Regions from separate parts of the Pantoea brenneri genome, predicted to be linked through region 1. Evidence: predicted binding sites of a transcription regulator. Region 1 holds the regulator's gene; the other holds the start of a gene.
What was found. Region 1 encodes CRP, which controls carbon source genes, mostly activating them, when cyclic AMP is high. Its sites were predicted from a motif close to ATGTGANNNNNNTCACAT; they were not measured.
Positions count from the first base shown of each region.

Region 2: the regulator CRP is predicted to act here: its motif matches at 4,418-4,435, upstream of AABB92_RS13885 (YjcB family protein).

Region 1 covers NZ_JBCGBG010000005.1:19,543-27,511, reverse strand. The annotation lists gene ppiA (peptidylprolyl isomerase A) at 112-684, shown strand; gene AABB92_RS17535 (YhfG family protein) at 783-953, shown strand; gene AABB92_RS17530 (putative adenosine monophosphate-protein transferase Fic) at 943-1,536, shown strand; gene AABB92_RS17525 (aminodeoxychorismate/anthranilate synthase component II) at 1,578-2,153, shown strand; gene argD (bifunctional acetylornithine/succinyldiaminopimelate transaminase) at 2,235-3,455, shown strand; gene AABB92_RS17515 (YccS/YhfK family putative transporter) at 3,457-5,532, opposite strand; gene crp (cAMP-activated global transcriptional regulator CRP) at 5,590-6,222, opposite strand; gene AABB92_RS17505 (OsmC family protein) at 6,525-6,929, shown strand; gene AABB92_RS17500 (phosphoribulokinase) at 7,514-7,969, opposite strand, start outside.
Region 2 covers NZ_JBCGBG010000003.1:55,230-63,198, reverse strand. The annotation lists gene AABB92_RS13910 (Na+/H+ antiporter) at 1-712, opposite strand, end outside; gene AABB92_RS13905 (NCS2 family permease) at 860-2,209, opposite strand; gene AABB92_RS13900 (glutathione S-transferase family protein) at 2,571-3,236, opposite strand; gene soxR (redox-sensitive transcriptional activator SoxR) at 3,276-3,761, opposite strand; gene soxS (superoxide response transcriptional regulator SoxS) at 3,862-4,287, shown strand; gene AABB92_RS13885 (YjcB family protein) at 4,541-4,822, shown strand; gene AABB92_RS13880 (ATP-grasp fold amidoligase family protein) at 4,915-5,865, opposite strand; gene AABB92_RS13875 (oligosaccharide flippase family protein) at 5,874-7,130, opposite strand; gene AABB92_RS13870 (transposase) at 7,656-7,969, shown strand, end outside.

The DNA of each region.
Region 1 (7,969 bases):
CGCGCTTTTTAAGCCGCAGCGTAAATATAGGTAAAACGCTGGCTCTTGTATTACATGCTCTTTACAATCAATCACGTTTTTGAGCTAGCTCTCCAAGGTAAGGAATCTTTCATGTTTAAACGTACTTTAACAGCGGCAATTACCCTGTTAGCGCTCTCATCTGTTTCTGCCTCGGCCCTGGCCGCAAAAGGCGATACCCATGTTCTGCTCACCACCTCCGCCGGCAATATCGAACTCGAACTGAATGACCAAAAAGCGCCGGTCTCGGTGAAAAACTTTGTTGATTACGTCAACAGTGGCTTCTACAACAACACCATTTTTCATCGCGTGATCCCAGGCTTTATGGTGCAGGGCGGCGGCTTTACCACCGACATGCAGCAGAAGCAGACCAATGCGCCGATCAAAAATGAGGCGGATAACGGCCTGCGTAACCTGCGCGGCACCATCTCAATGGCCCGTACCGCCGATAAAGACAGCGCCACCAGCCAGTTCTTCCTCAACGTGGCCGATAACGCCTTCCTCGACCATGGCCAGCGTGATTTTGGCTATGCGGTATTCGGTAAGATTGTGAAAGGTCAGGATGTGGCTGAAAAAATTTCTCAGGTACCGACCAAAGATGTCGGTCCTTACCAGAATGTCCCGTCTAAACCGGTAGTTATCCTCTCCGCTAAAGTTCTGCCTTAATACTTCATGCCGCCATCTGTCGATGGCGGCGCTTTCCCGCATCCGGCAAAGCCAGAAAATGCTCTTATACTTAGGGCAAAACCTGAGCAGGAGGCGGCATGGCGAACAAACTCACCGAGAAACAAAAGGCCACATTGTGGCAACAGCGGCGCAGCGCCAGCTATCAGGCCAGCTGTCGGCTGGAAGGCTTCAGCCACAATGAACCCGCGGTAAAAGGCGACGAGGCGGCGGCACGTCTGGCTTCGCTGAGGAGGCAATATGGTGTCTAATATCGCGGTCAGCCAGGATCCCTACCTGTGGCACAACGACAACGTGCTGAAGAATCTGCTCGATATTCATGACGCGGCACAGCTGCGTAAAGCAGAGCTGAGCTTCAGTGCTGCCCGTCTGGCGACGCTGGAGTTAGGGCCGCGTAATGCCGGCTTGCCGTGGCTGCAGCTGATCCACCGTACGCTGTTCCAGGATGTTTACAGCTGGGCCGGTGAGTTGCGTACCATCGATATCTGGCGCGATGAGACGCCGTTCTGCCATTTCGAATATATCGAAAAAGAGGGGAATGCCCTGATGGCGGCGCTGGAAGAGGAAAATGGCCTCGCCGACCTGCCGCGTGACGCCTTTGTACAGCGTATTGCCCACTACTACTGCGAAATCAACGTGCTGCATCCTTTCCGTGAAGGAAATGGCCGCGCGCAACGCATCTTTTTCGAGCAGCTGGCGCTGCATGCCGGTTATCTGCTGGCGTGGGAGGCGATCGATGCCGAAAGCTGGCGAGTGGCGAATCAGGCAGGCGTTGCAGGCGACCTGCAGCTGCTGGAGCAGGTTTTTGCGAAAGTGGTGAGCGAGCCGGCGTAACCGCGTAGAATAGCGGCGCTGGTAACCACTCTGGATTAGTCATGCTGCTGCTGATCGACAACTACGACTCCTTTAGCTGGAATCTCTATCAATATTTCTGCGAGCTGGGCGCGCAGGTTCGGGTGGTGCGCAACGATGCCATCACCCTGCAGCAGATGGATGCGCTGCCGCTGACCCATCTGGTGATTTCCCCGGGACCCTGTACCCCCAACGAATCCGGCATTTCACTGGCGGCGATTCGCCATTTTGCCGGACGCCTGCCGGTGCTGGGCGTTTGCCTCGGACATCAGGCGATTGCGCAGGCCTGGGGCGGCGAGGTCGTGCGCGCCCGTCAGGTGATGCACGGTAAAACCTCGCTGATTCAGCACAGCAACAGCGGCGTGTTCCGCCAGTTGAATAATCCCCTCACCGTTACCCGTTACCATTCATTGATCGTAAAACGCGATACGCTGCCTGACGTCTTTGAGGTCACCGCCTGGAGCCTGCGTGACGGACAGCCCGACGAGATCATGGGCATCCGCCATAAAACCCTGGCACTGGAAGGGGTGCAATTCCATCCTGAAAGCATTCTCAGCGAGCAGGGACACCAGCTGCTGCGCAATTTCCTGTCGCAATAGTTTGCCTTTGAGTGATTTTTTATGCATATTTTGTGATTATTATTTCACAGCAGTACAACAATCATTCAAATGGGGTCACTAATGGCAGCCGAAAAAATTGCGGTCACACGGGAAACGTTCGATAACGTTATTTTGCCTGTTTATGCACCAGCGCAGTTCGTGCCGGTCAAAGGCAAGGGCAGCCGCGTCTGGGATCAGCAGGGCAAAGAATATATCGACTTTTCGGGCGGCATCGCCGTGACTGCGCTCGGCCATTGCCATCCTGGGCTGGTGGAAACGCTGAAAAGCCAGGGCGAAACGCTGTGGCATACCAGTAACGTCTTCACCAACGAACCGGCACTGCGTCTCGCCAGCAAGTTAATCAATGCCACCTTTGCCGAGCGGGTGTTTTTCGCCAACTCCGGTGCAGAAGCGAATGAGGCGGCGTTCAAGCTGGCACGCTATTACGCCTGCAAACGTCACAGCCCGTTCAAAAGTAAGATCATCGCCTTCCACAATGCTTTCCACGGCCGGACGCTGTTTACCGTGACGGTCGGCGGACAGCCAAAATATTCCGATGGCTTTGGCCCTAAACCTGCCGATATCGTCCACGTGCCGTTCAACGATCTGGCCGCGGTTAAGGCGGTTATCGACGATCACACCTGCGCTATCGTGGTCGAACCGATTCAGGGTGAGGGCGGCGTGGTGCCCGCAACCGAAGAGTTTATGCACGGGCTGCGTGAACTGTGCGATCAATACCAGGCACTGCTGGTGCTGGATGAAGTGCAGAGCGGTATGGGACGCAGCGGCAAGCTGTTTGCTTATGAGCACTATGGCGTGCAGCCCGATATTCTGACCTCGGCCAAAGCGCTGGGTGGCGGTTTCCCGGTCAGCGCCATGCTGACTACCCATGAGATCGCCTCCACCATGGCCCCTGGCGTGCACGGCACCACCTACGGCGGCAATCCGCTGGCCTGCGCCATTGCCGAGACCGCGCTGGATATCATCAATACCCCGGCAGTGCTGGAAGGCGTTGGCGTCCGGCGTCAGCAGTTTGTCAGCGCGCTGCAGGCGATTGATGCGAAGTACGATCTGTTCAGTGATATTCGCGGCAAAGGCCTGCTGATTGGCGCGGCGCTGAAGCCTCAGCATGCCGGCAAGGCGCGCGATATCCTCAATGCGGCAGCCGCTGAAGGGGTAATGGTGCTGGTGGCCGGCACGGACGTGATGCGTTTTGCACCTTCGCTGATCATCGAACCCGCCGACATCGAAGAGGGTATGCGCCGCTTCGCCACCGCCGTCGGCAAGGTGATTACCGGCTGATTTAGTTTTTGCGTAACCGTCTGCTCAGCCAGCGGCCATGTTGCGGTCGCTGGCTCCACGCCAGAGATGAAATGGTGTGCATCACGCTCAGATGATCCAGAATGCGGCGTACATGCTGTTCCACCACCGTGACCGGCCCTTCATTAATGTTTTCCAGCTCATCCAGCAGGTTAACCTGCGAACTGGCACCATCATATTCCAGTCGCTGCTGACAACGTTGCAGCGCAATTTCGCAGGACTGCAGATAACGCTCAGCTAACGTGGCGGTCAGCATGGTGTGTTCACGCGCCAGAATCGTCATTGCATTGATGTGCTCAACAATAAACTGGCTGTGGGTGACCCACAGACGCATATCCTTGAGGTACTGAGCGTTAAAAGCCGGTTCCTGCATCGCCTGGTTCAGGGAGTTAAACAGCGCATTGTGAGCCTGATTGACCCGTACCCGCTGATACGCCAGTTTCTCCGGTGACTGTTCCGCCCCCAGCAGCAGCCGTAGCGCATCCTGATAGGTTTCCAGCGCGTCATGGGCGTTTTGCCGCAATAAGCCACTCTGCCACTGCGGCCACAGCCACAACATTCCGCCAAAGGCGATCAGGCAACCCATCAGCGTATCCATCAGGCGCGGCAGCAGGAACTGCGCCCCATTCAGCGACAGCAACTGCAGCGAGTAAACCGCCGTCACCGTAAAGCCGATCATCGACCAGCCGTAAAACTGGCGGGTAAACCGGTAGCTGATAAAGGTGATCACCAGCATGATCAGCAGCACCAGCGACTCCGGCACCGCCAGGCGTAAGGTGGCAGCCGCAATCACCAGGCCGGCAAAGGTGCCCAGTGCCCGGTGCTGGATGCGAACGCGGGTGGCGCTGTAGCCGTTCTGGCTGACGAACATAATGGTCATCAGAATCCAGTACGGTTTAGGGATGTTGAAAAACAGCGCCAGTGCGCTGCCCAGCATCAGCATCACCGCAAAGCGCCCGGCAGTGCGCAGTGCCGACGAACGCCAGGACAGATAGCTGCGCAGCGCCGGCAGAAGCGGCAGACGGCGCTGACGATCGGCCATCAGGTCACGTTGATAGAGCGGTTTTTGGGTGCGCAGCACCCGCGCAATCCGATTGAAGTGGTAGAGACAGAAATTTCCCACCGGATTGTCAGGATGCTGGCGGGCGATTTTTTCCAGCGCGCTGAGCTGCTTCTCCATGCCAAAACGATCCGGCAACTGGTGATAGAGAATGTTATCCGCCAGCACCCGTAAGCGGGCCGAAATAGTCTGGGCGTTCCAGCGGATCACCGCTTCGGCATAGCTCTGCTCCACCAGTTTCTGCACCTCTTCCGGCTGATGCAGGCTGACCGAGATGTGCTCCTGCAGGTCCAGCGCCACCTGAAAGGCGCGGGTCAGCCGCTTATGGCTGTGATCCCGGCTGGCGGAAAGCATGTGCATCTGCTGGTAACAGGTGGTGATCATATCGACCACTTTTTGCTGACGCGCCAGCAGCGGCGGCAGGGCCTTTTCCGGATCGGTCAGCTGAGTCAGCAGGGTATATTTGGCGTCGCAATAGTTGGCCAGCTCACGGTAGATCAGGCTCAGGCTTTCACGCATCGGCTGCTCTTTCCACAGCCAGAACCAGAACCAGTTAAACAGCCCATACCATAGCGTGCCGCCGATATAGAGCAGCGGCGGCACATAGATCGGCATACGGCCAATCAGGCTCAGCGTGAAGATGGCGGCGATCAGGGTGCCGGGCAGCAGACGGCCGTGCAGCGGGCTGATTTCGCCGGTGACCCCCAGCAGCAACGGCAAGGCGAACAGAATCAGCGGCAGCGGAATGGCGTGCTGCGTCAGCCACTGAATCAGAAAGCTGCCGAGCGCAAACAGGCTGCCGCCGACAATCAGGCGTTTGAAGAAGCGTTTATGCGGGGTATCCAGACCGGCGATATTGCAACAGGCGGGAACTAACGAGAACAGCAGACCTTTTTGCAGGTCGCCAGCCAGCCAGCCCAGCGCCACTGGCAGACAGAGCACCAGGGTTTGCCGCAAGGCGTAATTGACTTCAGGATGGTAAATAATTCGACGCCACATCGGCCCAACACAAACAATAACGGCGCGATGTTGCCATCACGCCGTGGGTGACAGGAATTAGCGGGTGCCGTAAACGACGATGGTTTTGCCGTGTGCAGAGATCAGGTTCTGATCTTCCAGCATCTTCAAAATACGGCCCACGGTTTCACGTGAACAACCAACGATTTGGCCAATTTCCTGACGAGTAATTTTAATTTGCATGCCGTCGGGATGCGTCATGGCGTCTGGCTGCTTCGCCAGGTTAAGCAGAGTCTGAGCAATGCGTCCGGTCACATCGAGGAAAGCGAGATTACCCACTTTTTCCGACGTAACCTGCAGGCGACGCGCCATCTGCGACGACAGTCGCATCAGGATATCCGGGTTAACCTGGATCAGCTGACGGAATTTCTTGTAAGAAATCTCCGCCACTTCGCACGCGGTTTTGGCACGTACCCAGGCGCTGCGCTCCTGACCTTCTTCGAACAGGCCAAGCTCGCCAATGAAATCGCCCTGATTCAGGTAAGAAAGAATCATCTCTTTGCCTTCTTCATCTTTGATCAGAACCGCAACGGAACCTTTCACGATGTAGTAAAGCGTTTCAGCTTTTTCACCTTGGTGAATCAGCGTACTTTTGGATGGATACTTGTGAATATGGCAATGGGACAGGAACCATTCGAGTGTAGGGTCTGTTTGCGGTTTGCCGAGAACCATTCGCTATTATCCTCTGTTGTAATCGTGCCCAAAATACAGGGGGCAGTTTCCCTGTCAGGCGATGAAAGCTTCAAGCGTTTCCCTTACAGGAAATTATTCGGGCTGCATTCGGCGCAGTGCGCATCATTCTTCCCGGCTTCGCCATCGGGTGACGAAAAATATTTTCAGCACTGTTTGTAGCACAGCTTTTGCCGACTGTCTTCTGTTGTCTCGCTTCAGCTAACGGCGGATTTCTCTGGATTGCTGTTTACCAGGCGAAAGCGTACTCTGACGGCAAAACCGCATATTCTGGAGCGAAAATCATGCAGGCAAGAGTGAAATGGGTAGAAGGGCTGACATTCCTCGGTGAGTCGTCATCCGGACATCAGGTATTAATGGATGGCAATTCGGGTGATAAAGCGCCCAGCCCAATGGAGATGGTGCTGATGGCGGCGGGCGGATGCAGCGCCATCGACGTCGTTTCAATTCTGCAAAAAGGTCGCAACGATGTGGCTGATTGTGAAGTAAAACTGACCTCAGAACGTCGTGAAGAGGCGCCGCGAATCTTTACGCACATCAACCTGCACTTTATCGTGAGCGGCAAAGCGCTACAGGATAAGGCGGTCTCACGCGCGGTGGATCTTTCTGCTGAAAAATATTGCTCGGTCGCCATCATGCTGGGTAAAGGGGTTACCATCACCCACAGCTATGAAGTGATCGAACTGTAGTAGCCGCAAGGGTCATTGCAGACCTGCTAACTTCACTTCCAGTATCTGATGCAGGTTGCTTTAAGTCTGTGCCTGGGCAGGGAATCCGTTTTGATACTGTGCCTGCGCAGGGAACCGGGTCAGATCGGAAAGTCGTTTAAGCCAATCCCTGGCCGCTCGGCCCGCGCGATTACGCACCTCATCCCTGAGGCGCGCCCGTAGCCGGGCCAACGCTTTGCGTTGTTCAAAAACGCTCCCGGCGTTTTTATCCGGGCGGCGGGACGCTTTCCTCTTCTGACCCGGTTCCCAGCGTGTTGAACTTATCTATTGCTGCCAGATTCTTTCTGCCCAGGGGTTGTCTGTAGCGACCTTCCTGAAACCGGATGCGGTTGTCGAACGTGAAGCGAAGGGAGCATATGCCTGTAGCAAAGCATCGCGGGCCAGGGATGGCCCGTGCTGAGCCTGCCAGGGATAGCGGTTTTGCGTCTTTGCGAAAGGTGTATGCTCCCTGAAGCCTGCCCAGGGATAAGTCTTTAGCCGCAGGAAAGCCAGTTTTACTCTCTTTGTTAAAGACATCTGCTCTCAGAGCGGTTTTTGCTGGCCTCTTATTCTATCCGCTTGCCTTCCACCAGCCGCTTCACCAGCGGACCCATGATCAGCTCCATCGCCAGCCCCATTTTTCCGCCCGGTACCACCAGCGTATTGATATGCGAGATGAACGATCCCTGCAGCATCGCCAGCAGATAAGGGAAGTCGATATCGTCCAGCGCCTGGAAATGGATCACCACGAAGCTCTCATCCAATGACGGAATAGCGCGGGCGGCAAACGGATTTGAGGTATCGACCGTCGGCACTCGCTGGAAGTTAAGATGGGTGCGCGAGAACTGCGGCGTAATGAAGTTGATGTAATCCTCCATTGAGCGCACCACCGAATCCATTACCGCTTCACGCGAATGGCCGCGTTCGCTGGTGTCACGCACCAGCTTCTGAATCCACTCGAGGTTAACAATTGGCACCACGCCCACCAGCAGGTCGACATGCTCCGCTACGTTATGCTGGGC
Region 2 (7,969 bases), on a different contig from region 1:
GTTCCGCAATCAGGTAAGAGGCGAACGGCAGCAGCAGCAGCAGCACGGTCTGGGTGGCCGGATCGTCACCGCTCCAGCGGCTGAGTATGCGCAGCGATTTACCGTACAGCCAGCAGACCGCCACACCGGCGATCAGACCACCAATCGCCACTTTCAGGAATTCGACGCTGGCACCGCCCCAGGTAAATACCATGGTGCCCATCGCGACGGCGACGGCGAATTTCAGCGACACCAGACCTGACGCGTCGTTCATCAGGGCTTCGCCCTGCACAATCGACATGATTTTCTTCGGGATACGCCCTTCGCCGACAATCCCGGAGAGCGCCACGGCATCGGTCGGAGACAGCACCGCCGCCAGCGCAAAGGCCGGGATCAGCGGAATGCCGGGCACCATCCAGTAGATCAGATAGCCAATGCCGACCACGGTAATCAATACCAGCGCCAGCGCTAAGCCAATAATCTCGCGACCATGATGCAGGAACTCGCTGATTGGCGTTTTCCAGCCGTCAGCAAACAGCAGCGGCGGGATAAACAGCACCAGAAACAGTTCCGGGTCAAAATCTACATGCAGACCAAAAGTGGGCCAGGCCAGCAGTGCGCCAGCGGCGATCTGCACCAGCGGCAGCGGGATCTGAAAGGGCAAAATACGGGCAGCGACGCCAGAGAGCGACACCACCAGCGTCATGATGAGAATAGTAAAAAAGATTTCCATGCTTTCCTTAGGCGCGTCGTTATCTTTCAATCATTGTTGAGCGCTAAAGTGTAAAACAAACCGAAGCCTGAAGGGTCAGCTACGCGTGCGGCTGGCGGGAAAAAAGTGAAAAATTCCGGACGCACCGCTGCGCGCCCGGTTGATCAGTCAGATCGCCCAGCCGCCGGCGTAAAACGCCACCAGCGCTACGGCGATCAGCACCGTCCCGAGGTTCAGCCTGCGCCATTCACCCGCAAAAACGCGGCCGACCACCAGCGAGGCAAAGCCGATCATGATGCCGGTGACGATGTTGCAGGTCAGCACGATAATCACCGCGGTCAACAGGCCGGACATCGCATCGACGAAGTCATTAAAGTCGATTTTCGCCACGTTACTCAGCATCAGCAGACCGACATACATCAGCGCGGGTGCGGTAGCGTAAGCCGGTACCAGCCAGGCCAGCGGTGACATAAACAGGATCACCATAAACAGCAGGCCGACCACGATGGCGGTCAGGCCGGTTTTTCCGCCCGCCGCAGTACCGGCCGCTGACTCGATATACACCGCCGCAGGTGACGCGCCGACCAGGCCCGCAAACAGGCTGCTGACCGAATCGGTCGTCAGGGCGCGACCGCCATTGATAATCTGGCCCTGCTTATCCAGCAGATTGGCCTGCCCCGCCACCGCGCGAATGGTGCCGGTGGCGTCAAATACTGCGGTCATTACCAGTGCCAGCACGCTCGGCAGCACCACCGGCTGCAACGCGCCCATGATGTCGAGGCTGAACACCAGCGACTGACCGCTGGCGTCACGCAGGCTCGGCAGAGCAAACAATCCTTTGTAGCTCACCGCCGGATCGAAGATCAGCCCGAGCAGCGAAATGGCGATAATCGTCATCAGAATGCCGCCCGGTACCCGCCGTTTTTCCAGGCCAAAAATCGCCGCCAGTCCCAGCAGCGTCATGATCACCGGGAAAGTAGCAAACTGACCCAGCGCAACCGGCAAACCCGGTGCCGGGTTTTTTACCACCAGACCGACGCCATCCGCCGCGATCAGCAGCAGGAACAATCCAATTCCGACGCCGGTGCCATGCGCCACGCCCATTGGCAGGTTGCGCAGGATCCACGCCCGAATGCCGGTCACCGAGATCAGGGTAAACAGCAACCCCATCAGGAATACCGCACCGAGCGCGACCGGTACGCTGATGTGCTGGCCCAGCACCAGGCTAAAGGCGGTAAAGGCGGTCAGCGAAATGGCGCAGCCAATCGCCATCGGCAGATTGGCCCACAGCCCCATCAGGATGGAGCCGAAACTGGCTACCAGGCAGGTGGCGACAAATACCGCGGTTGGCGGGAAACCGGCTTTACCGAGCATGCCCGGTACCACAATGACCGAATAGACCATCGCCAGAAAGGTAGTCAGTCCGGCCAGAATTTCCTGACGCACGCAGCTGCCGCGCGCCGAGATCGCGAACCAGGCGTCCAGTTTTCCACTGGCCGGGCGTGATTCAATTGACATAGTTGAGCCTCAAAGATTTTTTGTAGTGTGGATCGCTCTGCGACCGTCGCTGTCCCTGAAATAAGCGGGTAATCCGGCTGCATTGATGGAGTAATTCCACCAGGCAAACGTTTACCTTGCCGCAGATAGTTGGCAGTCAAAGGACCGCCAGATAAAAAGGCAAACGATTATCCGGCGTTTACCGGCACATTTTCAACTGGCGGAAGGACATTAATCAGCATAAAGATCAGGTGGTGAGCGCCGTTTTCGGCCAGGCAGCGGCTGGCCGCATCGGCTGAGGCGTTGAAGTTACAGACATTTTTAAACGCTGAACAACTGGCAGCGCCGCACGAAAAAAAACGGTGCGCCAGCAGAGAGAGGATTAACCTGGCAGAGAGAGTTCGCCGCCCTGATCGATAGCCCGCTGCCAGGCAGCACGCTGCTGAACGGTTTGCAGCCATTTCTGACTGGCCGGCATCTGCTCCATCCCGACACGTTGCGCCAGGGCCAGCAGCGGAAAGCTCATCTGAATGTCGGCGATACTGAAGCGCTGACCCGCGAACCACGGATTAGCCGCCAGATGCTGCTCAATCATTTTCATATGCGGTTGCAGCTGTTTATCGAGCCAGGCCTTCTGCACCCCTTTGCCAAACGCCGCGCCAACCGGGCGCAGCAGCCAGGGCACCGGCGCTTTCCCCATCTGTCCGAAGATCAGCTTCATCACCAGCAGCGGCATCAGCGAACCCTCGGCGTAGTGCAGCCAGTAGCGCGACTGCAACAGCGACTCTTCATCACTCAGCTTCAGCCGGAATTCGTGATCATATTTCTGTTCCAGATACTCGAGAATCGCCCCGGATTCCGCCACCACCCGGTTTTCATCGGTAATCACCGGTGATTTTCCCAGCGGATGCACTTTTTTCAGCGCCTCGGGCGCCAGCATGGTTGGCTCGCGTTGATAACGTTTGATCTGATACGGCACTTCCAGCTCTTCCAGCAGCCATAGCACCCGATGTGAACGTGATTGCTCGAGATGGTGAACGGTGATCATCATGATTCCCTGTGTGTTGACCTCCCACCAGTATAGACGTCACTCCGCGTCCGGATGGTTACCGTCCTGTTCCGGGTCGAGCAGCACCGCTCCTGACCCTTGCTGACCCAGCCGATCGCCCGGATTGCGCAGCGGACAATCGCGCATCGACAGACAGCCGCAGCCGATACAGCCATCAAGGTCGTTGCGCAGCCGGGTCAGGGTTTCGATGCGCTTATCCAGCTCTTCGCGCCAGTGCTGAGTCAGGGCGTCCCACTCCGGGGCCGACATCCGCTTATTGGCCGGAATATGCTCAAGGCTGTCGCTGACGGTCGCCAGCGGAATACCGATGCGTTGCGCAATTTTGATGATAGCCACGCGTCGCAGCACATCACGGCTGTAACGCCGCTGATTACCGCCGTTACGGGTACTGAATATCAGCCCTTTGGTTTCATAGAAGTGCAGCGCTGACACCGCGACGCCGCTGCGGCGCGCCACTTCGCCCGGCGTTAATACCGGTTTGGGGTAGTTGCGATCTTTTTTCATCTGGCTCTTTACCTCAAGTTAACTTGAGGAATTATACTCGCTTCCCATCAAAACGACTAAACTCCCATTACCGCTTATTAAGCACCAGAAGGATGAGGCCATGATGCAAGAAGAGATCATTCATTCCCTGACGCACTGGATTGACCAGAATCTGGACAAAAGTTTGTCCATTGATGAAGTGGCAGCAAAATCGGGTTATTCGAAATGGCACCTGCAGCGGATGTTCCGTACCGTCACCAAACAGACGCTTGGCGGCTATATCCGTGAACGCCGCCTGACGCTGGCAGCCGAAGCGCTGTCTCAGACCCAGCGCCCGGTGTTTGATATCGCGATGCAGTACGGCTATGACTCGCAGCAGACCTTCTCGCGGGTGTTTCGCCGCCAGTTCTCGCAAACCCCTACCGCCTACCGTCACACCATGCGCCGTCAGGCGATTCAGCGCCCTCGCCTGCTGAGCTTCGGCTGCAATGACAGCATGGCCAGCTTTACCCAGCGCACCACCGGCGAGTGCTGCCCGGTCCGTTAACTGTCAGGACGCCCGTCTTCGGGCGTGCCTGATCGCCTCTCTGATTTGCCCTTCCCGCTGTTCATATCTGCAACAATTTCCTGCCATACCAGTGTCAAATTTTGTTCAAAATTTCAAATCGGGTGATATAATGTGACCCAAGTCACACTATGAACCTGGGTTGACGGCGCTAAAGCACTTCCTGACACGCTTTTCCGCCGCCGGTGATGTCCGCAAATTGTCAGGAATACTTACTGATATTGAGGTCCGGCCGATGGCTACGTTAACCACCAGTCTGCTTGTTATGCGTTGGGAATTGTTGAGCGCAGTAATGATGTTTTTCGCCAGCACCCTGAAAACCAAATTGCGTCAGGATAGTCATCATGTGATGGCATTCATGTGTGGCGGGATTGGTTTAGGCATGACCTGCTGGTTCGTTACCGGTCTGATGGGAATTACCCTGAGCATGGAAAACGTGCACAACTTCATGGAAATCTCTAAGCACGCCTTTATCGACGTGATGAGTCAGGCGCCTGCTGAATGGCCGATGCCCTGATCGAGTGATACGCTGAGACTGTCGCGTTGATAGCCTGATTTTTGCCAATAAAAAACCCCGCCAGGCGGGGTTTTTTACATTGCTGTGTGTGCTTAAACTTTCTTCAACATGGCAGGGATATTAACATCCTGCACTGTGACGCCCGGTCTCTGCGTTCCGCGGCGGTCCTGAATCCACATATCTCCCATCATCTGGTTTAAACCCCGATCCAATCCGGTCACCAGGCCTGCACCCGGCGTGAAAGTGAGTTCACCGAAATAGATCTGTTCTTCATGGATATACCAATCGACCCGCACGTAATCGAAATCACTGGCCAGCTTTTTGCTCAGATCGAGCGCATGTTGCAGTGACGGCAGAATCGGCGAGACATCCAGACCGGTATCGCGAATCTTGTGAAACGCCTCGTTGAGGTTATTCACGTAGAAGTTCATCGACAGCAGCGGCTGGCAGCGGTTGTAGATCACCTGCAGCACATATTCGAACTTGCCATCACGCTTGTTGAACATGTGGAACTTGTAATCAATCGGCGCGCTTTTGCCATCACCGATGTATTTCTCCACCAGGATGCGCGGCTTGATGTAGCGATAGTGGATCTCACGTGCTTCGTTAGCGAAGTCGGTCTTCAGCCAGCGGTAGCAGTCGTGAATAATCTGCTGTTTGCGCAGCGCGTCTGGCTCTTCCAGCAGAATCTCCACCATGTTGGAGGCGTGGTTCGGCTTAATCACCGTCCCTTTCCAGCACGGTAAGCTGTTCAGCGTGGTCGGGTCAGTGGTTTCGTGTACCAGCGGAATCAGGTATTCATTACCGATTTTTTCGGCAATAAATTCACGCACCGAATATTTGTCCGACAGGCGGCCATAGTTCTGGTAATCGCCATAGACAAATTTACGGTACAACACCTTTTCGTTGAACACTTTTGGCTGACGCAGATTGGGCAGCTTTCTGAACTTGTGGAAGTAGTAGATGCGGTCCTGGTACGCCCAGGGCATCTTCTTAATAAAGTACTGCACACTTCTTCTGAGTTCTTCTTTCAACTTGAGCATATCGGACCTCATTTGTAGGTTTTGTAGTTGAGTGAGGAAACTTGAATCTTTTGAATGACGCCGTTTTTAAAGAAGTAATTCATGACGGTCAGGGACAAAAGCTCTGAAAGGAAAACGCTCCACGCGGCTCCCATGATGCCGTGGCCCTGAATCAACCACCATGAGAGCGGCAAACTGATGACCATCAGACAAATGATTTTCTTCAGCAGATAGTTAAACCCTCCCTCCTTAACCATGTAGCGATAAGCTACTGTCCCCATTGCCGAAAAGCTGGTCGCTATCGACAGCAACGTTATGAGACTTCCTGACTGTGTAAATTCCGGACCATACAACGCGATAATGATCTGCTCGCCGAATAACGAGATGACCAGCAGCATCAGCAATGAAACACCCATAACGTAACCATTGAGCCGGGCCGCCAGCTTGATGGCCACCTCGCCACGCTCTCTGAAGATTTCAGTGAAGCATGAGGTAATCAGCGCCACCGGGATAAAAATCCACGAGGCAGAAATGGTATTAGCCGCGGCAAACAGGCCGAGGTCGCGCGCCGGGGCGGTACCCGCCAGGAACATCTGCGCCGCTTTGACCTGGACAGAAATAAAGATGCTGGAGATCGCCAGCGGCAGACCGGCATACATCAGGTAACGCAGATAGGCAGTCCGCTTTTCACGCGGCGGCATCTGATCCTGGTGTTCCTGATAAAAGTTGTGCCGCTTGATCAGGTAAGGCACCAGCGTCACCGCCACAATCGACAGCGTCAGCCACAGCGGATTCAACCGCAGCCAGGCGATGGTGAAGCTGATAGCGAAACTCAGCAGCATGCCGACCGCATTGGCGATGGTATTCAGACGCGAGGCAAGACGCGCATTGTTGTAAACGCTGAACGTATCCTGGGTGACAAAAACCGAGGCAACAAATGAGGCCAGTGCAAATGCCAGGAAATTTTCCTGCATGTTGTACCAGACCCAGATTAAGACTGGCACCGAGGTGAGCAGTAAAAGCACCATGCGCAAGGTACGCGCGATGGTCATCAGGCGTAAGCCTTTCGACGCATTTTTACTGACACGCTTAAACAGAATGGTTTCGGTGCCAAAGATTGCAACGGTTTGCACCATCGCAAATAGTGAGGTTGAAAACGCCATCTGGCCAAACACCGTTGGGCCAAAGGATTTCGCCACGTAAGAAGTCACAAATATGACGCCAAACACGGAGATGATCTTCTCAGACATCATCCAGGCGGCATTAGACATTACGCTCAATTTCATCGACTCTTCCTTAGTATTACTCAACTACAACCGCTTCGGTACAACATCCCTGTAACGAATTAATAAGCGCTCAGTGGGCCTGGCGAAAATGTAAGACTTCAAACCAAGCTGGTCCGAAAATTGAGAATCACATCATGATCCGGAGAATAAATTCAGGACAATTCTTATTATATTTGGCGCGAATCGGTTCGGTTGGAAACGATTTCAGCCTGAAAATAGTGCAATCTTCATGAGTCATAACCGCTAAATTAATCAAGTCGGTTATGCTAAATATCCAACGTACGTAGAATTTTTTCGTATTTGGGATGCGATGAATTTATAACAAAAAACCGCCTCCAGGAAGGCGCGCCCCTCGGATCGGAATAAAATAAGATTTATCCCATGATGATATTTATTCTAAATATCTTAATTTAACCTTCGCAATTCAATACGCACACTTTAATACTGCATTAATAGAAACTTACAGTGCCAGGAATTATTAAAGTCATTCTCATCCATTAATCGATAAGAAAGGTAAGAGCATTTATGAGAAAGTCACGATACAGCGAAGATCAAATCACAAATGCCATTAAAGCTTCTGAATCGGGCGTTAAAGTCAGAGAGATTTGCGAAGAGCTGGGTATCTCTGAAGCAACTTTCTACAGCTGGAAGAAGAAGTTTTCTGGGCTGTCTTCCGAAGAAGGCAGAAAAATCAAAGAGCTGGAGGAAAAACTGCAGAACCTTACCCGTGAACTGCAAACCCTGAACTCTGATAAGGAGATGCTGCAAAGCGTTCTGAAGAACTTCTTTACTACGAATGAAAAACGTCAGGCGGTCGACTTCCTGCAGAGCACCTTCGA